DNA from 4 places in the Hymenobacter sedentarius genome. Region 2 is predicted to be linked to each of the others. Evidence: riboswitches for the same ligand, from Rfam matches in the RefSeq annotation. Region 2 holds a riboswitch; each other region holds the start of a gene.
What was found. Region 2 has a riboswitch for S-adenosylmethionine ahead of AUC43_RS14125 (SusC/RagA family TonB-linked outer membrane protein). Riboswitches for the same ligand answer to the same signal wherever they lie in the genome.
Positions count from the first base shown of each region.

Region 1: linked by a shared signal. The riboswitch ahead of AUC43_RS12490 (ATP-grasp domain-containing protein) and the one ahead of AUC43_RS14125 (SusC/RagA family TonB-linked outer membrane protein) in region 2 are both predicted to bind S-adenosylmethionine.
Region 3: linked by a shared signal. The riboswitch ahead of AUC43_RS05420 (O-acetylhomoserine aminocarboxypropyltransferase/cysteine synthase family protein) and the one ahead of AUC43_RS14125 (SusC/RagA family TonB-linked outer membrane protein) in region 2 are both predicted to bind S-adenosylmethionine.
Region 4: linked by a shared signal. The riboswitch ahead of metH (methionine synthase) and the one ahead of AUC43_RS14125 (SusC/RagA family TonB-linked outer membrane protein) in region 2 are both predicted to bind S-adenosylmethionine.

Region 1 covers NZ_CP013909.1:3,045,032-3,050,053, reverse strand. Annotated here, with positions in the region: gene AUC43_RS12500 (amino acid permease) at 1-443, opposite strand, end outside; gene AUC43_RS12495 (LLM class flavin-dependent oxidoreductase) at 639-1,658, opposite strand; gene AUC43_RS12490 (ATP-grasp domain-containing protein) at 1,662-2,693, opposite strand; SAM riboswitch class I at 3,148-3,240, opposite strand; gene AUC43_RS12485 (TonB-dependent receptor plug domain-containing protein) at 3,362-5,022, opposite strand, start outside.
Region 2 covers NZ_CP013909.1:3,431,724-3,436,745, reverse strand. Annotated here, with positions in the region: gene AUC43_RS21585 (porin) at 1-456, opposite strand, end outside; gene AUC43_RS14130 (FKBP-type peptidyl-prolyl cis-trans isomerase) at 741-1,256, shown strand; SAM riboswitch class I at 1,734-1,830, shown strand; gene AUC43_RS14125 (SusC/RagA family TonB-linked outer membrane protein) at 2,328-5,022, shown strand, end outside.
Region 3 covers NZ_CP013909.1:1,299,389-1,304,410, forward strand. Annotated here, with positions in the region: gene metX (homoserine O-acetyltransferase MetX) at 1-443, opposite strand, end outside; gene AUC43_RS05420 (O-acetylhomoserine aminocarboxypropyltransferase/cysteine synthase family protein) at 561-1,940, opposite strand; SAM riboswitch class I at 2,324-2,440, opposite strand; gene AUC43_RS05425 (LysM peptidoglycan-binding domain-containing protein) at 2,666-2,956, opposite strand; gene AUC43_RS05430 (hypothetical protein) at 3,141-3,560, shown strand; gene AUC43_RS05435 (lysylphosphatidylglycerol synthase transmembrane domain-containing protein) at 3,646-4,731, opposite strand; gene AUC43_RS05440 (TonB-dependent receptor) at 4,786-5,022, opposite strand, start outside.
Region 4 covers NZ_CP013909.1:1,664,068-1,669,089, reverse strand. Annotated here, with positions in the region: gene AUC43_RS06865 (molybdopterin molybdotransferase MoeA) at 1-718, shown strand, start outside; gene AUC43_RS06860 (NADP-dependent oxidoreductase) at 1,044-1,994, opposite strand; SAM riboswitch class I at 2,101-2,209, shown strand; gene metH (methionine synthase) at 2,282-5,022, shown strand, end outside.

The DNA of each region.
Region 1 (5,022 bases), 390 kb from region 2:
GGCGACATCACCAGTTGCGCTGGAATGTGCAGTCCATACTTGCCCAGGAACTTGATGAGGTACTGCGACCAGCTGATGGCTACCGTGGCCGCCCCTACCGAGTATTCCAGTATCAGGTCCCAGCCGATTATCCAGGCGAATAGCTCGCCCATGGTGGCGTACGAATAGGTGTAGGCACTGCCCGAAACGGGCACCAGGGACGCAAACTCGGCGTAGCACAGCGCAGAGAAAGCACAGCCCACCGCGGCCACAATGAAAGAGAGCGTAACGGCTGGCCCGGCATTATTGGCTGCGGCAATGCCTGTGAGGGAAAAAAGGCCGGCGCCAATGATAACCCCGATGCCAATGGCAATGAGGCTGATGCCGTTGAGGCTGCGTTTGAGGGTGTTGGCCCCCGTTTCGGCCGCTTCCAATCGAAGCAGCTCCAGTGATTTTTTGAGCATGTAATTTGTGAGTACGCGCCATAGGCACGTTAAGTACTAATGCGCATTAATGCGCCTAAAGAACCGTCATGCTGAGCGCAGCCGAAGCATCTCGCTGGCAGTAATAACCCAAACGTGAGAATTACTTGCACAAGCGAGATGCTTCGGCTGCGCTCAGCATGACGTGCTGGTGTTTGGCAATCCGAAATTGCCGGACTACGCTAAAACTTGAATCACCGACTCCGAGAACCGCTCCATTTCCTCAAGCTGCGGGCTGGCCTGCAGCAGGAAGAAATCCACGCCTACTTCTTCGAAGGCGCCGATGCGGTCCTGAATCTGGGCCGGCGTACCAGTGAGGCCGGTGCGGAGGCCGCGGTTCGACACCGAGTAATCGTGCAGCGACACTTGCTGCTCGAGCTGGGTGCCGGCCAGCCACTGCTGGTAGTTGCCGTAGCCCGCGGCTGAGGACTTCACGTTGGTAATGCGGTCGAGCTCCTTCTTCACGTCCTGGTCGTTGTCGCGCACGATGGTGTAGCCAGCCACGCCAAACCTCATGGGCGGCAGGCCTTTCTGCTCGCGGCGGCGGCGCATGTCGGCGATGCGGGCCCCAATTTGCTCCGGCGAGTCGCCGTGCATCACGTAGCCGTCGCACTGGGTCGAAATCAGGTCTTTGGCCGCTTCCGACTCACCGCCGGCGTACAGGAAGGGCGCCTTAGCGGGCTTGGGCTGCAGCACGTTATCGGCCACCTGGTAGTACTTGCCGTCGTAGCTGAAATGGTCCTGCTTCCACACGTTGGTCACCACATCGAGCCACTCGCGGGTGCGGGCGTACCGGTCGTCGTGCTGCTCGAAGTGCAGGCCGTACTTGGTGGCCTCGTCGCGCCACCAGCTTGATACCACGTTCAGCGACAGCCGGCCGGGCGCAATCAGGTCGATGTTGGCGGCCTGCTTGGCCAGCTGCGCGGGGTTGTGGAAGGTGGGGCGCACGGCCACCATGATTTCCAGCTGCTCGGTCACGGCGGCCAGTGCGGCAGCGGTGCTCCAGGCTTCGAGCGAAGGCGCTTCCTGGCCCTTGATGTCGTTGAGGTACAGCTCGGCGATGAGCGTGAGGTCGTAGCCGAGGGCCTCGCTGCGCTGCGCCAGTTTCTTAACGTAGCTCCAGTCGGTGGGCATCTGCTCGTCTTCCACGTTGCGCAGCCAGCCCCCAAAAATGGGCATCCAATATCCGAATTTCATGGCTTAGTGTATTGATTCCGTGACAAGTTGTGGAGCTGATGTGGCCGTGGTTGTGGCAGCTGATTGGGCTGGGGTGCCAGTACCGGGAAGCTGGGCTTCCAGGTAGTCCACGAAGCGGGCGTAGGGGTCGAAGCCGACCACGTTCACGGCGTCGGCCACGAAGTTGGACAGGGCGTTGATGTCGTAGAAAAGCACGTCGCCGGTGCGGTCGTCGATGAGGTATTCGATGCCGCCCACGTCAATTTTGGCGGCGGCCACGATGCGCTCCACAGCGGCAATCACCTCGGCGGGCGGCGTGAAGGCTTCCACCTGAATGCCTTTTTTGGGTGCTTCGGTTAGGCAGAACTCCGCCGACTGCTCCTCCGGAATCTGGCAGATTTCGGCCGGGCACAGGTTGAAGCTCTCGCCGGTGGTAAACACCTTCATGGCGTACAGGAACTTGCCATCCAGCGTTTCCACGCGGTGGATGTTGCCGCCCCGGGGCGTCACGTATTCCTGCACCAACGCGGTTTGGTCGATGCCCAGGTCAATCTGGTTGTTGTCGACCGCCGCCTGCAAGCCTTCCAGCGTGTCGAAGCGGATGATGCCCGCGCCGCTGCCGCCGATGTTCACCTTCACCACGATGGGGAAGCGCAATTGCTGGGCCGCATCGACCGCCCGCGAGGCGTGATTTATCACAAACGACTTCGGGTATTTCAGTTCCAGCGACTCAAACAGCGAGAGCTGGCGGGCTTTGTTGGTTTCGATGGCCGTGGCCGCTGAACCGTTGATAATGCGCGTGCCGATGCGCTCAAGGTGCGTCGCGTAGCCCGCGGTGTGGAAAATGCCCTGCCCATGGCCCCGCAGGTAGGCCGAGGAACTCATCCGGTTCACTACCAGGCTGTAGCCACTCTCCTTCTCGGAAGGGTCGAAGAGGTGGTGGGCGGCGTCAATTTTCTCGTAGGCTAGCCCACGGCGGTCCAGCTCCGCAAAGAGTGGCTTAAACCATTCAGGGTGCTCGAAATAAATGCCAATGGGCTTTTGGTTCAGCGACATATCAAAAGAGTTAGTTGAAATAAATGTGGTGAGAACAGCAGTCCGCAACCAGATTAGGCTGGGCTGCGGCTACAAAAAATCAAGTAAAAGCAGGGTATGATGGGCCGGAAGAGCCTTCCATTCGGGGTAGCCGAACCTTGCGCCGGCGCTTGCTCAATTTTGGGCCACAACAGCGCAGGTAGTTCGACACGAAGCCGGCTGCGCGCACAGCGGAGCAGCCGACAGCAACCCAGAAATAGAGGAAATGAACGCCGCGGGGGCGGCGGTACAGCACACGCAGGCTCCCAGCCTGCGCTACCGCCTGCCTACCCGCGAAGAAACGCTCGGGGCAGGCGGGCTAGGCCAGACAACAACAGCAACAACAGCCCATGCCAGCCCAACGCATGACAGCGGGGCGAGCAGTAACAGCAGCAATCGGAAGGGGGAGGTTGTTGGCAGCGTCCACGGCAACTTGTTTTTATATGGTCAGGAATTGGCACCTTGCCCGCGGTTGCGGATGGTTGCCGGCGCTTCATTGAGCCTGTCTCTCAGCGCCTCTGTATAAAAACAATCCTTTAGGGAGAAAGAATTGATACGGCAAAGATACAGCAAAGCCCCCGATATGTTCCAAATCGGGGGCTTCAATTGTAAAAAGTGCGGGTGGGGATGCGCTAAGGCGCATTTCTCATCTACCGCTGCAGAGCCAGCCGCAGGCCGCCCATCAGCCAGCGGGTGGGCATCTGGGCGCCCAGCAGGTCGGAGTACTTCTCGTTGAACAGGTTTTGCACCTGCCCCGTGAGCCAGAGTTTCTTGGGCAGCAGCGCTACTTCGAGGCGGGCATTGAACACCACGTATTCGGCGGCCTGGCTCCGGCTGATGGCGGCCACGGCGGCGCTATTGCGCTGCTTCCACAGGCCGCTCAGGCTGCCGTTTACGCGGTGGGAAGTGAGGCTGACCGTGCCCGAAATCACCTGGCGGGCAATGTTGGCCAGGTACTGCGAGGCAATGTTCTCGTTGTTGGTAACGCGCACGTTGGTGTAGCCCACGCTGCCATCGAAGCGGGTTTTGGGGGTGAAGGCGTGGGCCCAGCTCAACTCCGTTTCCAGCCCCTGGGTGGTTACCTCAAACAGGTTCTGGGCGAAACGGTACGTGCGGGAGCCGGACAGGTTGGTGAGCCCCGTCACGTAGTAAATGTGCTCACCGGAATCGGGCACGTAGTCTATCTGGTTGTTGCCTTTGCGCACGAAATAGGTAGCCTTGGCCGTGAGGCCCGGCAGCGGGCGCACGTCGGCGCCCAACTCGTAGTTTACCGTGCGCTCGGCTTCTAAGGCGGGGTTGCCCACGTTGAAGCCGTTGGGCACAATGCCGGCCCGGCCGTTGGAGGTGTAGCGCTCCGTAAAATCAGGGGCACGGATGGCCCGGCCCACGGCCCCGCGTATGGTCAACACCTCCCCTATCTGCTGGCTCACGTTAAGCTGGGGCACCAGCTCGGTGCCGTAGGCTTGGTCGTGGTCGAGGCGCAGGCCGCCGGTGAGGGCGAGGCTGGGCGTGAGCGTGACGGCCACCACTCCAAACGCGGCGTAGTGCCACTGGGCGTGCGTGCCCCGGTCGTTGCTGACCACGGCGCGGCGGTCGGCCTGTCCGCCCAGGGTGGCGCGTACCTTGTCGGAAAACTGCTGCTGGTGGCTCAGCAGCACGTTGGTGTAGTGGGTGAGGTGGTCGCTGGCCGCCGACGTGGGCGTGAACACGTAGTAATCGGTGCTGCGGCTGGCCGATACCTGCGCCTCGGTGCGGCTGCGCTCGTTGTGCTGGTAACGCAGCTGGCCCTGGTACCAGTTGCGGTTGGTGGTTTCGCGGGCCTGGTCGGCGGGGTTGGTGGTGTAGAAATACTGGGCGCTGTAGTTGCGACGGTCGAAGCTGCCGCGGGCGGCCAGGCTGAGCTTAGGGGCCAGCTCGTAAGCGGCGGAGACGGAGTACGTTTTCAGGCTGGCATCGCTGCGCAAGGTGCTGGGGTAGTCGCGCGGCTGGCCGTCGGTGGTGTTCAGCAGGATGCCGCCGCCCACGCGCAGCTTGTTCTTGGCCAGGAAGCCGCCGGTGTTGGTGTGCCACAGGTTCCACTCGCCGCGCATGGTGGTGCTGGTGAGCTCGGCTTCGTCGCGGCGCTCGGTGGCGGCAAAGGTCTTGGTCACGATGTTGATTACGCCGCCCACGGCATCGGGGCCATACAGGGCCGCGCCCGCGCCGCGGATGATTTCAATCTGCTCAATTTCGGCAGGGGTGATGGGCATATACGCGCCGAAGTGGCCCGAAAGCGGGTCGTTGAGCCGCATGCCATCGAGCAGGAATAGCA
Region 2 (5,022 bases):
GGGCAGGCGGTTTTGGCTCGACTGCATGTTTTCGAAGCCAAACGGGACTTTGCTTTGCCCCAGCCGGATGCGAAACTGGCTGGCTTTGTCCAGGCCCAAGTCGAAGTAGGCGTCGCGGAGTTGCCCGAATTGCAGCGACGTGCTGCCGCTGGGTGCACTGGCAAAGTCGGGCTGTATGTAGAAATATACCCGTTCGTGCAGCTGCCCGAAGAAAACAATGCGCACCCGCCGCAGCGAAATCCCGCCGTTTCGTCCCCACGACCGGTCACACTGCTCGCAGTTCAGGTCCGGATTGGTTTCGAGCAGGCGGTTGTAGCGCGCCTGCACATAGCCCCGAATGGCGAAGGTTTCAAACCACTTTTTGGCGACCGGAGGAGCCGGAGCGGTTGAATCGGGTACTTGGCTGTGCACGTGTCCAGCAGCCAGAAGCAGGAGCGCGGTTAATATTCTCTTCATGAAATCGTAATGCTGGCACAAAGTGACGCGTTTCATGTGTCTTCCAGATGTGCCCTGTGTTACGCCAACGTTAACCCTTTGCAAATGTATACCGCCACCGGTCTCGGATTCCCTTCGCTTTCATCAAAACCCTTTGTATGAGAGAGTGTTACCCTTAATGGCCTATAGTCACGGGAAAAGCAGCCCCGCGGTTGGCCCTTGCCCCTGAATTTACGTACTTACCTTGCCTGAAATTTATCTTACCTCCCATTCCCAAGACCGGCTCTGCCGGCCGCACCTACTTTATGGCTGCAATCAGCGACAACAAAGTCGTCACCATCACCTACGACCTCAGCGTGACCGACGAAAACCAGGAAAAAGTGTTGGTTGAATCAGCCGAAGCCGATGCGCCCATGGTCTTTCTCTTTGGCCACAGCGGCCTGCCCGAGGAATTTGAATCCCAGCTCAACGGCAAAAACCCCGGCGACTCCTTCCAGTTTAGCCTAACCCCCGACCAGGCCTACGGCGACTACGACGAGCAGGCGCTGGTGGAAATCCCCAAGGATGTCTTCATGATTGACGGCAAGCTCGACGACGAGATGCTGCAAATCGGCAATTTTCTGCCCATGGCCGACAACGAAGGCAACCACATGCAGGCCAAAGTGGTCAGCATCGGCGATTCGGGCGTGCAAATGGACTTCAACCACCCGCTCGCGGGCATGGTGATGCACTTTGCCGGCAAGGTGCAGGACGTGCGCGATGCCACCGCCGAGGAGCTGGCCCACGGCCACGTGCACGGCGAAGGCGGCCACCATCACTAGGGCTTAGATTAGCTCAATTCTTAAGACGTCCTATGGTTGAGTCAGTGCTTAACCATAGGGCGTTTTTATTTTCCATATATAAGCTTCCGTATTCGTTCTGATTAGGCAAGGTGGACTGGCTTAGGTAGAGCGTTTCACCACCAGAACTTGGCCCTTCTGCCCGGCGGAAAGACGCGGCTGCCCGAACCAGAAGCTCAATAAGTGTTGGGTTCCAGAGCCAATCTTCAGCGTAACTGAGCTGCACAACGAGAAGCTTTTTACGTTTTTTTCTTGGGAAAATATTTCGCGACGCGACTCCGCCGTAACGAGGTATTTATTGGCTCAGGGGTGGCAAGAAGGCCTGTTTTCATGCTCTTATTACCGCGAAGCAATCCTGAGCCAATTACGCTTTGCAAAAAGAATTTTGGCTTTTGCATTAGCATTTCAAAAGCCGGGTGCTTTCATTTGCCCTTACAATTCCTTCAGAACAAAGAATTGTTTTTATACAGAGGCGTGGAGAGACAGGCTCGACGAAACGCCGGCAACCAACGAGGTTAACCCCTTGAAACGGTGCCAAGTCCTGACCATATAAAAACAAAAGCCATGGACTTTTTGCGTCCCCTCCCCGCTGTTTCGACCACCTCGTTTGCTGTACAGCATCGGTGTTGTTGTATGTTGAGTGCTGCCGCCTGTATGCGGTAGGCCGGCCGGGGTTGTTGAGCTGATTCAGCTGTTTCATTTTCCTGCCGGCCGTAAGGGCTCCCGCGGCTAAGCCATAGCCGGGTGCTGCAGGGGCTTTCGTGCCCGGGCGGCGGCTTCTTGCCAGCCTATTGGCGTCCTCCCGTGAGCGGGGGGCGCTGGCCAATTTTCTGTTTCTGGGCAATACTGCGGCTTTGGGGCCGGGCGCCGTTGTGCACAAACGGTGGCCCAGCTCAACCGCGGAACGCCGCAACCGCAACCCTCCTCCTGGTGCACCGGAGGGGCCCCGGCGACTGCGGCGCATCGGCCCAGCCCTCCCCTCGATACGGGCCTTTCCCTCCCACCGCTTGGTAGCGGCCGACGCCGGGCCCTCAACCTCAACATCAATCTTTTATGTATACCCGTACGCTCCGGCGGACGCTCTTCCTGCTGCTGTGGGGAGGTGCCTCCGTCACTAGTTATGCCCAATCGGACCCTGCCCCGCTCGTGAGCGGCACCGTGACCGATGCCGCCAGCCATACCCCCTTGCCGGGCGTGACCGTAATGGCCAAAGGCAGCACCATTGGCACCACCACCGACGTCAATGGCAAATTTTCCCTATCAGTACCCGCGGGTAGCGAACTGGTATTCAGCTTCGTCGGGTATGCCCGGAAGGAACTGCAAGCCACGGGTGGCGCACTTACCGTAGACCTCGCCGCCGATTTGCAGGAGCTCTCGGAGGTGGTGGTGACGGGCTACAGCGAGCAAAACCGCAAGACCCTAACCAGCGCCATAAGCTCGGTGAAAGGGGAAGAGTTGAAGAACATTCCGGCGGCCAGCCCCGACCAGTTGCTGCAGGGCAAAGCGCCCGGCGTGCAGGTATCGGCCAACTCGGGCGTGCCGGGTGGCGGCGTCTTCATCCGCATCCGGGGCAGCAACTCGGTGAACGCCAGCAACGACCCGCTATACGTGGTCGACGGGGTGTTCATCAACAACACCAACCTGATTGCGACGGGCCTGGGCAACCAGGTGTCGAGCAACCCGCTGGCTGACCTGAACCCGCAGGACATCGAGAGCATGGAAATCCTGAAGGACGCCAACGCGACGGCCATCTACGGCTCGCGCGGCGCCAACGGCGTGGTGCTCATCACCACCAAACGGGGCAAAGCCGGCGACAAAACCCGCATCACCTTAAACAACTACCACGCCCTCTCCAAAGCGCCGAAACAGTACCAACTGGCTAGCGGGCCGGATTTGGCAACGCTGGAAAATGAGCGGTTTATCAACGACGGCGGCAACCCGGGGCTTGTGCCCTACCGCGCGGTGTCGGCCGGCGGGCGCGGCATGCCCGAAGAGCAGCCCACCTACGACCGGCTCAGCGACGTGTTTCGCACCGCCCAGACGCACAGCTACGAGCTGTCGGCAGCCGGGGGCTCGGCCAAAACCCAGTTTTATATCGGGGCGGGCTACTTCACGCAGGAGTCGGTGGCAAAGCCCAGCGCGTTTGACCGGTTTTCGCTGCGCGTCAACCTCGATAACTCGGTGACCGACAAGCTGCGCATTGGCACGAGCACGGCCCTGAGCCGCACGCACCGCAACGTAAGCAGCAACGACAACAACCCGGTGGGTGTCATCAACTCGGCCCTGTTCACCCGCGCCAACCTGCCGGTGTACAACCCCGACGGCTCCTATGCCAAGTACGGCTCGTTTGATAATGCCCTGGCCCTCATCAGGAACCTGAACAACGACGCGGTGGGCTCGCGCGTCATCTCGAACGTGTACGGCACCTACCAGTTTGGCAAAAACCTGACGTTTCGCAGCAGTTGGAGCATCGACTTCAACGACATGTACGAGAACAATTTCAACAACACGTTGATACTAGCCGGGCAGCCGCGCGGCACGGCCTCGTCGTTTCTCTCGCGCGACATCACCCTGCTCAACGAGCAAACCCTAAACTACAGCGTCAACTTCGGCGAGAACCATTCGGTGCAAGCCTTGGTGGGCAACACGCTACAGCGCAATACCTTCCAGCGCACCAGCCTGGCGGGCCAGCAGTTTCCGGGCAATGACCTGACCACCATTGCGTCGGCGGCTACCCAGACGGGCAGTTCGTCGCGCTCACAGGCCGGGCTGGTGTCGTTTTTCGGCAAGGCCACCTACAGCTTCAAGGAGCGCTACACGGCCGACGTGAGCGTGCGGGCCGATGCATCCTCGCGTTTCGGCAGCGAAAACCGCTGGGGCTATTTCCCGGCCGTGGGCCTGGGCTGGCGACTGGGCGACGAGAGCTTCATTCAAGACCTTGGCATTTTCCAGGAGCTGAAGCTGCGGGCCAGCTTGGGCAAAACCGGCAACCAGGCCGGCATCAGCGACTTTGCGGCGCTGGGCCTGGTGCAGGGTGGCGCCAACTATCTCGACCTGCCGGGCACGGCCCCGCTGCAGCTGGCAAACCCCAACCTGAGCTGGGAATCGACCCGGCAATGGAACGCGGGCCTGGACGCTGCCGTGCTGCAAAACCGGCTGGTGCTTGAGCTCAATTACTACGACAAGTACACCTCGGGCCTGCTGCTGAACGTGCCGGTGCCGCGTAAAACGGGCTTCTCGTCGCTGGTAGAGAACTACGGCGCCGTGAGCAACAAAGGCTTTGAAGCCCAGGCCACGGCCAACTGGCTGCCCAAGGGCGTCCTGCAGTGGAGCACCACCGTTAACATTGCCCGCAACGTGAACAAGATTGAAAAGCTGGCCGCGCCCATCACCACGGGCTCGCGCGACATTTTTCGGCTGGAAGAGGGCGCCCCGCTCTACTCCTTCTGGCTGTACCACCAGACCCGCGTGAACCCAGAAAATGGCGACGCCGAATACGAGGACGTGAACGGCGACGGCCGGATTACCGTGGCCGACCGCAAGCTGGTGGGTAACGCCTGGCCCGACTACTTCGGCGGCGTCACCAATTCCGTTACCTATAAAGGCGTGGACTTTGGCTTTACGCTGAATTTCGAGCAGGGCGCGAAAATCATGAACATGAACCGCTTCTTCCTCGTGCACGGCGGCACCCAGAGCAACATCGGCTACCTGAGCGAGCAGCTGGAGCGCTGGCAGCGGCCCGGCGACG
Region 3 (5,022 bases), 2.1 Mb from region 2:
GGCCGCTGCACTGCCCATTCCAAGGCCTGCTGCCCACCCAGTGAGCCCCCAATTATCGTGTGAATGTCCTCCAGGCCCAATTCCTGGCGCAGCGCTTCGTGCGCCGCCACCAGGTCGCGGATGGAAAGCCGCGGGAAGTGCTGGTAGCGGGGCTGGCCCGTGGCCGGGTCCGCGTCGAGGGGGCTGGTGCTGCCGTAGCAGGAGCCCAACACGTTGGCGCACACGATAAACCAGTCGGCCGGGTCGAAGTAGCAGCCCGGCCCCACCAGGCCCGGCCACCAGCTCAGCACGTCGGCATTGGCCGTGAGGGCGTGGCACACCCACACCACGTTGTCGCGGTCGGCGTTGAGCTGGCCCCAGGTGCGGTAGGCCACGTGCGCGCTGGCCAGGGTTTCCCCGCTTTCCAGCAGCAGGTCGGGCAGGTTAAAAATATATTCTTTCATGGGTATCGGGTATCGAAGCGGCTGGTCAGTTATCGGTCGGCGCGGTGAGATATCGGGATGCTTAATGGTGGGAGCCGCTGATAGCCAGCAGCTCCCCGCCAACAACTGACAATCGGGCTATACTTCCAGGGGCTGGGCGTGCTCCAGTTCGGGCTCGCCTACCTGGGTGCCTTCGGTGGGCAGCGCCGCGGTGTTGCCAATGGCCTCGAAGGCCTGCTGCAAATCGGCCTTGATGTCTTCGAAGTGCTCAATGCCCACCGAAAGGCGCAGCGAAGTGGGCGTGACGCCGGCCGCCAGCTGCTCGGCATCGCTCAGTTGCTGGTGCGTGGTGGCCGAGGGCTGGATGATGAGCGTCTTGGCATCGCCCACGTTGGCCAGGTGGCTGATGAGCTTGAGGTTGTCGATAAACTGGGTGGCCGACTCCTTGCTGCCCTTGAGCTGGAAGCTGAGCACGCCGCCGAAGCCGCGCTTGAGGTATTTCTGGGCCAGGCGGTGGTAGGGGCTGCTGGCCAGGCCGGCGTAGTTCACGCTTTCTACCTGCGGGTGCTGCTCCAGCCAGTTGGCGATTTTCTGGGCGTTTTCCACCGTGCGGTCCACGCGCAGGCTCAGCGTTTCGAGGCCGATGAGCAGCTGCCAGGAGTTGAACGGGCTGATGGACGGGCCGAAGTCGCGCAGGCCTTCTACCCGGGCCCGGATGATGAAAGCGATGTTGCCAAACGGCCCACCCTTGCCAAATACGTCGTTGAATACCAGGCCGTGGTAGCCTTCGCTGGGCTCAGTGAACTGCGGAAACTTGCCGTTGCCGAAGTCATAGGTGCCGCCGTCCACAATCACGCCGCCGATGCTGGTGCCGTGGCCGCCAATCCATTTCGTGGCTGATTCTACTACGATGTGCGCGCCGTGCTCCAGGGGCCGGAACAGGTAGCCGCCCGCGCCAAAGGTGTTGTCCACAATCAACGGCAGGTCGTGCCGGTTGGCAATGGCGGCAATGGCCTCAAAGTCCGGGATGCTGTAGCTGGGGTTGCCGATGGTTTCCAGGTAAATGGCCTTGGTCTTGTCGTCAATCAGGGCCTCGAAGCTGGCCGGGTTATCGCCATCAGCAAAGCGCACCTCAATGCCCAAGCGCTTGAACGCCACCTTGAACTGGTTGTAAGTGCCGCCGTAGAGAAAGGCCGAGCTCACGAAGTTGTCGCCGGCCTGCAGGATGTTGTTCAGGGCAATGAATTGAGCCGCCTGCCCCGACCCCGTGGCCAGCGCCGCCACGCCGCCTTCCAGCGCCGCCACGCGCTGCTCAAACACGTCGGTGGTGGGGTTCATCAGGCGGGTGTAGATATTGCCGAACTCCTTCAGAGCAAACAGGTTGGCGCCGTGTTCGGCATTTTTAAACACGTAGGAGGTGGTTTGGAACAGCGGCACGGCGCGGGCCCCGGTGGTGGGGTCGGGCTGCTGGCCGGCGTGGAGTTGGAGGGTTTCGAAGTGCAAGGGCGAAGCGGACATGATGGGGGTATGTTTGGAGTTGAAAAAACCTGAAAAAGCAAGAAAATAAGCGCGCAACGGCCTGAAATGGCAGTTTTTAAGCGCAGCGGAACCCCCACAAGCCCGTGCTGAAGATGTGGCCCGATTGGTCCGGCCGCTGCGCGCCGAAAGGGCCAGCGGCGGGCACCGAGGGCCGCCAAAAAATCCAGAAAGAAGGGGAGGGGTTGCCTAAGCCGAAATCAGCTTAGCAACAACACAGGCAACAACACATTCGCATTCGCTCCTGGCGCAACGCGGCGTTCTGGCCGCCTGGGGCCACAACGGAAAAGCCCGAACCTGCGGCGCGCAAAGCAGCCGGAGCGTTCGGGGCAACAAAGAAGGAAGCGGAATTTTCCATGGTACTCGATTCATATGCCCCGCCCCGGCCTGCGCCGGTGGTGGGTAGGACTTGGCACCTTTCGCGCGGTCGAAGGTTGCCAGCGGGTCACAGAGCCTAGTCTCTCGCCGCTTCTCTATAAAACTTGAAACTACCCTGCCGCGAGCAGGGGAGTACCGTGTTGGTGGTGAGCCAAATGTACGGAAGGAATTTTTTTATGTCCAACGATTGCACAGAAAATATTTCTTCCTGTCCAGCTCCACCACAGGCTAGTTGAGCTGGGCCGCTTCCGTTTAGCGGCTCAATAAAACACAAAAAAGCCACCCTGAAACAGAGTGGCTTTTCTCACCTTTTTTCTGCAAAAAAGTACCTAGAGACTAGGTAGGGTCAACACCTGGCCCACTTCGATGTGGTCAGGGTTGTTGCCGATGAGGGCCTTGTTGGCCTCGTATATCTGGTGCCACTTGGCCGCGTCGCCGTAGTGGTGTTTGGCAATTTTGGAAAGCGAGTCGCCGCTTACTACGGTATACGACTCACCGGTGGTAGCTGGATTGGCTGCGTTGTTATTCCCGAAAAAATCGGTGCCGCCAGCGGCTGGTTTGGCTGCCGGCTCTGCGGGCTTTTGCTCGCCTTTGTCGCTAAGAAAATCAAAGAGTCCCATGAGTGCGGTCGGTTAAATGAAAAATTGACTGGACTGGAATGCCTTCGGCTGGCCCAACGAAGCTACTATACGGAGGATGCCAGACGAGGTTTCGTCCTAAACCCTTTTGCGTGTGGGCCGTAAGCCGACGAGCCCGCTTTGCCGGGCCAGCCATCTTATTTCTTTCACCAACACCTCTGTACCCATGAAAACCCAGTCGCTTTTTTCGCTTCGTTATTTCGCCAGCTTGTTGCTCTTGCTATCGCTGTTTGCTACGGCCTGCAACAACGACAAAGGTAAAGTTGAGGGTGTAAATATGCTGTACGGCACCGATAGCAAGGTGTGGAAAACGGCGAAAGAAACTAGCTCTACCGGCGACAAAGTGAAGCAGACCGATGCACAAAAGCAAGAGGAACTGCGCATTTTTGCCAACGGCACCTACAACATGACTGGGGCCAACGGCGCCGTATCGGGCAAGTACACGTTTGACCAGACCGGCAAAACCCTCACCATGACCCCCGATAACGCTACCACCAGCAACACGTTCACCGTGGAAACCCTCACCGACAAAAAGCTCACGCTGAAGTCGGCCGATGGGGCTGCCTTGATGCTGGAAGCTGAGTAATAGCCGCTTGCTAATTAGGGAAAAGGCCCCGAACCACTGCGGTTCGGGGCCTTTTCTTGTTTACGGGTACCTGGTTTTCCGAGGCTTATTGCTCGGGCTTCGCGGGGTGGCGGAGGAATACCCGCGCCACCCAGCGCGGCAAAAACACCATGCCCAGCACCAGGTAGAGATAGTAAGTGAACACGCGGTACAGCAGCACCATGAAGCTGGTCATGGTGGCCGTGCCGATGAATTTGCCGAAGAACGTAGGGAAGGCGCCCTCTGCAATGCCCGCGCCGCCGGGCGTGATGGCTATCAGCAGGATGACTTTGTAGGTGATGTTGCGGGCGAAAATGAACAGGAACGTGCCCGCATCCATGGGCACAAAGGCCGCAATGAGGCAGCCAATGATGGCGTAGCGCGCCGTCCAGACAAAGACCGTGCTCACCGACGCGTGCCACCAGTAGCGCGGCCCGTTGCCCCGCAGCTGCACCGAAGCCAGCACCATTTCCTGGCCGTGGCGGTAGGCTTTGCGCCGCCAGCGCCGCAGCAGCCGAAACGAAAACAGCCGCACCAGCAGCCGGCGCACCGAGCGCGGGTTGACGAAAATGGCGTAGAGCATGAGCCCAGCGTAGAGCAGCACAAAAAAGTAGCTCAACCCAAAGGCGATTCGCAGCGTGGCCACGAAGTTGGTTTGCAGGGCCTCGTGCGGGTACAGCCCGGCCCCGGCCACCAGCACCACCAGCGGCACCATGAGCACGTAGTACAGGTTGTCGAGCAGCGCCGTGACCATGATGTAGGCCAAGCCCTTGCCCAACGGAATGCCTTCTTTTTCCAGAATAAACGGCGCCACCCCCGTACCGCCCTGCCCCGAGGGCAGCACGCAGGAGGCAAACTCCCAAATCATAATCACGTCCAGTGCCTGCCGGTAGGTCAGCTCGTCCTCGGCAATGTGGCGGATGCGGTAGATGTAGCCAAAGTCGCGGGCCACCAGCACGAGCAGCGCGGCCAGCAGCCAGCGCCAGTCGGCGTTGCGCAGGGGCGCCAAGTCGCCGGGCTGGTAGCTTTTGTAAAACAAGAAGATGACCACGCCCAGGCCGATGACGACGGGCAGGATGAGGCGCGAAGGCCGCAACCGATGCAGAAAATGCGCGTCGTGTTCGGGGTGAGCAGGGAGCAGCTTGTAGGGCATTGAGGGGAGGTACGGCAGCCGGGCAAAAGTAGGGCCTAGCTCGGCAGCCCGCCGCTAGGGCCGGCCACCGGGGCTGCCCGCGGGCGTGGTACCGGCCGGCGTGGTGGTGCCGGGCGACGGCGCATTGGCCGGTGCATCGATGGGATTAGCAGGCGTAGTAGGCAGGCTGGCGGGCCGGCGCTGCGTAGAATCTTGCGGCTGCGCTGTGGGACGCGCTTGGCCCGGAATGGTACCGGGTAGCGTCTTGGTTGCGTCAGTAGCAGTGCTGTCGGTGGCCGTGGCGGGCTGGGC
Region 4 (5,022 bases), 1.8 Mb from region 2:
CGTAACCCGCGCCCCGCGCCTCGCCGTCATCAGCACGGGCGACGAGCTGGTGGGCATCAGCGAAACGCCCCAGCCGCACCAAATCCGACGTTCCAATGCATACGCGCTGCAGGCCCTGTTCACCCAAGTCGGGGCCGACGTTTCGCTGTTTCACCTTCCCGACGACCGGGAGGAGCTAAGCCTGGGCCTGACCAACATCCTCGGCGCAGACTTCGATGCCGTGGTGCTGAGCGGTGCCGTGAGCAAGGGCCGCGCCGACCACCTGCCCGGCCTGCTGCGCGAGCTGGGCGTGAAGGAAATCTTCCACGAGGTAAATCAGCGCCCCGGCAAGCCCATGTGGTTTGGCGCGCGCGCCGAAGGGCCCGTGGTGTTCGGCCTGCCGGGAAATCCGGTTTCAACTTTCCTCACGGCCTGCCGCTACGTGCGGCCCTGGCTGCGCGCCTGCATGCAGCCCGCTGAAGCTTCCGAACAGGCCGCTACTGCCGAAACGCCCGCGCCTGCCGTGCTCACTGTCGACATCAACTTCAAGCCCCAGTTGGCACACTTCGTACCCGTGCGCCTGACGGTGGATGCGGAAGGGCGCCGGCTGGCGACGCCGCTGCGCGTCGGTGGTTCTGGTGACTTAGCAGGCTTGCTGGGGGCAACTGCGTTTCTGGAGCTGCCGCCGGAGCCGGCTGTGTTTCCTGCGGGCAGCGTGTGGCCCGCGTGGGCTTTATAACCCCGGAGCGCCTAAATAATGACGCACTTTAGTTGCCTGCCAGTAGAACCGAGCGAAGCATCTCGCGTGACCGGAACCTCACCCCTGCCGGGCACGGCCCCGGCCCCTCTCCAATAGAGAGGGGAGCCACAGTGGCTCATGCTCAACTTATAAAAAACCAAAAGCCCCAGCTCAATATTAAGCTGGGGCTTTTTCAATGAATTAACGTTTGGCACCCCTCTCTTATGGAGAGGGGCCGGGGCCGTGCCCGGCAGGGGTGAAGTTCCTCTGCTCATACCGCTCGGCACCCAACCGCCTTTCAAAGGAATATTCAAGCAACTCCCACCTAAGGCACAATGACGATTTTTCCGGTAGTATGATGCGAATCAATCTCATTTAAAGCCTCGGCGGTTTCATCTAGTGGAAAGGTCTTGCTCACCTGCACTTTCAGCTTGCCGGCATCGGCTAGTTGCTGCAGCGCCTCCAGTTGCATCGCATTCGGCTCCACGAAAACGTAACGGAAGTTGATGTGGGGGTCCAGCCCTTGGCCGTTGTGCAGGATGGAAACCAGCGTGCCGCCAGCCTTCAGGGCCGATAAACTCTGCGTGAGCGTCTCGCCGCTGATGCAGTCGTAAATCAGCTCCACGCCGGCTGGCACGATGGCTTTCACAGCTTCGCCCACGTTACCCTGCTTGTAATCGACGGTGAAATCGGCGCCCAACTCTTTCATGTAGGCGAAGTTTTTCTCGCTGGCCACGGCTACTACCGTCGCGCCTTTGTCCTTGGCCAGCTGGATGGCGAAGCTGCCCACGCCGCCCGAGGCGCCAAGTATCAGCACGGTCTGGCCCGCTTGCAGGTTGCCGGCATCGAATAAGGACTGATAAGCGGTGAGGCCTGCCAGCGGAATGCCGCCGGCCTGCTCCCAGCTCAGGCTGTGGGGCCGCTGCGCCAGATAGCTTTCGGGCAGCACAATGTATTCGGCAAAGGTGCCGTGCTGCACGGTGGGGCGCCGGGCGTAAGCATACACCTCATCGCCGACTGCAAAGCGCCGAGCGCTGTGGCCGCGCTCTTCCACCACCCCGGCCACGTCCCAGCCCGGAATAATGGGAAACACGTGCGGCAGGGCTTGCTGCAGGTAACCCGCCCGAATGGCCGAGTCGACGGGGTTGACGCCGGCCGCCTTTACCCGGACTAGTACTTCGCCCTCCCCCACTGCGGGGACGTCGAGGGTGCCCACTTGAATTTTGTCGGCCCCACCGAATTCGGTAAAGAAGGCGGCTTTCATCTGTTTTGCCATGGTCAGAAATTGTATTGTTAGTGTACGGCTTAACTGGACCGGGTCACCTTAGGTTATAGGAGTGCTCCTATCCACTTCCCGTTTCCGGCTGTATCTTCGCACTACGCTGCTATCCAGAAAGACCGAGGGACCGGGCCCGATGACGTCTTGGCAACCTACCGCGAATAGGTGCCAACTCCCGTTTCACCGCGTTTTTAGGTGAAAGAAGATGACAGCCGGAACCGTACTCAACCGTACGGGTTTCTTTCTGGATACGCGCTGCCTGCCCGTACTCCAATCCGAAAGAAATGTCCACTGCCACCCTCGCCGCTCCGTCTCCCCTTCCCGAACTGCTCCGCCAGCGCCTGCTGATTCTCGACGGCGCCATGGGCACCATGATTCAGCGCCACCCGCTGACCGAGGAGGACTTTCGCGGCGCCCGCTTTGCCGACCACCCCAAGCCGCTGCGCGGCAACAACGACCTGCTGAGCCTGACCCGGCCGGACATCATCAAGGGCATTCACGCCGAGTACTTCGCGGCCGGGGCCGACATGGTGGAAACCAATACCTTCTCCGGCACCACCATCGCCCAGGCCGACTACGGCCTAGAGCACGTGGTATATGAGCTCAACTACGAATCGGCTCGCCTGGCCCGTGAAGCCGCCGACGAATACTCCACGCCCGACAAGCCGCGCTTCGTAGCCGGCGCCGTGGGCCCCACAAACCGCACCGCCTCGCTCTCACCCGACGTCAACCGCCCCGGCTTCCGCGCCGTGACCTTCGACGAATTGGCCACCGCCTACCTCGAGCAGGTGCGCGGCCTCGTCGACGGCGGCGTCGATACCCTGCTCATCGAAACCATTTTTGACACGCTGAACGCCAAGGCGGCCCTATACGCCGTGCAGAAGTTCTTCGACGAAGGCGGCCGCCAGGTTCCGCTCATGATTTCGGGCACCATCACCGACGCTTCGGGCCGCACGCTCTCGGGCCAGACGGTGGAGGCTTTCTGGAACAGCATCAGCCACTTGCCGCTGCTGAGCGTGGGCCTGAACTGCGCCCTTGGGGCGCACCAGCTCAAGCAGTATGTGGAGGAATTGAGTCGGATTTCCAACGTGCACATCTCGGCTTACCCGAATGCTGGCTTGCCCAACGCGTTTGGCGGTTACGATGAATCAGCCCAGGAATTCGCCGCGCTGGTCGAAGATTATCTGAAGGACGGCATCGTGACCGTGGTGGGTGGCTGTTGTGGCACCACGCCGCAGCACATTGCCGAATTGAGCAAGCTGGCCGAGCAGTACAAGCCGCGCCCGCTGCCCACCGAAATCCCGCCCGCTACCCACCTAAGCGGCCTGGAGCCGTTCGCCATCAAGCCCGAAAGCCTGTTTGTGAACGTGGGCGAGCGCTGCAACGTGACGGGCTCCCGCGCCTTCGCCCGCCTCATCCGCACCGGCGCCTACGAGGAAGCCCTGGCCGTGGCCCGCGTGCAAGTAGAAGAAGGCGCCCAGGTGCTCGACATCAACATGGACGAAGGCATGCTCGACTCGGAGCAGGCCATGACGACCTTTCTGCACCTCATTGCCTCGGAGCCCGACATTGCGCGGGTGCCGGTGATGATAGACTCCTCGAAATGGAGCGTGCTGGAAGCCGGCCTGAAGTGCGTGCAGGGCAAGAGCATTGTCAATTCCATTTCCCTGAAAGAAGGACCGAAGGTGTTTTTGCAGCGGGCCCGCACCGTGCGCCAGTACGGCGCCGCCATGGTCGTAATGGCCTTCGACGAGGACGGCCAAGCCGACACCTTGGAGCGCCGCAAGGAAATCTGCCAGCGCAGCTACGACCTGCTGATGAGCATCGACTTCCCGGCCACGGACATCATTTTCGACCCCAACATCCTCATCGTCGGCACTGGCATGGAGGAGCACCGCAACTACGCCATTGACTTCATCGAGGCCGTGCGCTGGATTAAGCAGAACCTGCCCGGCGCCCTCACCAGCGGCGGCGTGTCGAACATCAGCTTCTCCTTCCGCGGCAACGACGTGGTGCGCGAGGCCATGCACGCGGCTTTCCTCTACCACGCCATCCGGGCCGGGTTGGACATGGGCATTGTGAACCCCAACCAGCTCGCGGTGTACGACGAAGTGCCCAAAGACCTGCTGGAGCTGGTGGAAGATGTACTGCTCAACCGCCGCCCCGACGCCACCGAGCGCCTGTTGGAATTTGCCGAAACCGTGAAGCAAAAAGGCAAAGTGGCCGTAGTAGCCGATGCCTGGCGCAGCCTGCCGGTGCAGGAGCGCCTGGCGCACGCGCTGGTGAAGGGCATCACCGAATTCATCGACGAAGACACCGAAGCTGCTCGCCAGGAGCTAGCCCGCCCGCTCGACGTGATTGAAGGCCCGCTGATGGCCGGCATGAACGTAGTAGGCGACCTGTTCGGCGCCGGCAAAATGTTCCTGCCGCAGGTCGTGAAGTCGGCCCGCGTGATGAAGAAAGCGGTGGCCTACCTCGAACCGTATTTGCTAGCCGACAAGCAGGGCTCGGACCGCCAGACCGCCGGCAAAATTCTGATGGCCACGGTGAAGGGTGATGTGCACGACATCGGCAAAAACATCGTGGGCGTGGTATTGGCCTGCAACAACTTCGACATTGTGGACCTCGGCGTGATGGTGCCGCTGGAGAAGATTCTCGACGAAGCCCAAGCTCAGAACGTGGACGTTATCGGGCTCTCCGGCCTCATCACGCCCTCACTCGATGAGATGGTGTACGTGGCTCAGGCCATGCAAAAGCGCGGCATGAAAGTGCCCCTGCTCATCGGCGGCGCCACCACCTCGCGCCTACACACGGCCGTGAAAATCGCACCGGCCTACAGCGGCCCCGTGGTGCACGTGAACGATGCCTCGCGCAGCGTGGGCGTGGCCGCCGGCCTGCTCGGCTCGGGCGAAGCCGCCTATGCCGAAACGGTAGCTGCCGACTACGCCGCCCTGCGCGCCGACTACGCCAGCCGCCAGCGCGACAAGAATTACCTGACCATCGAGGCCGCCCGTGAAAACGGGTT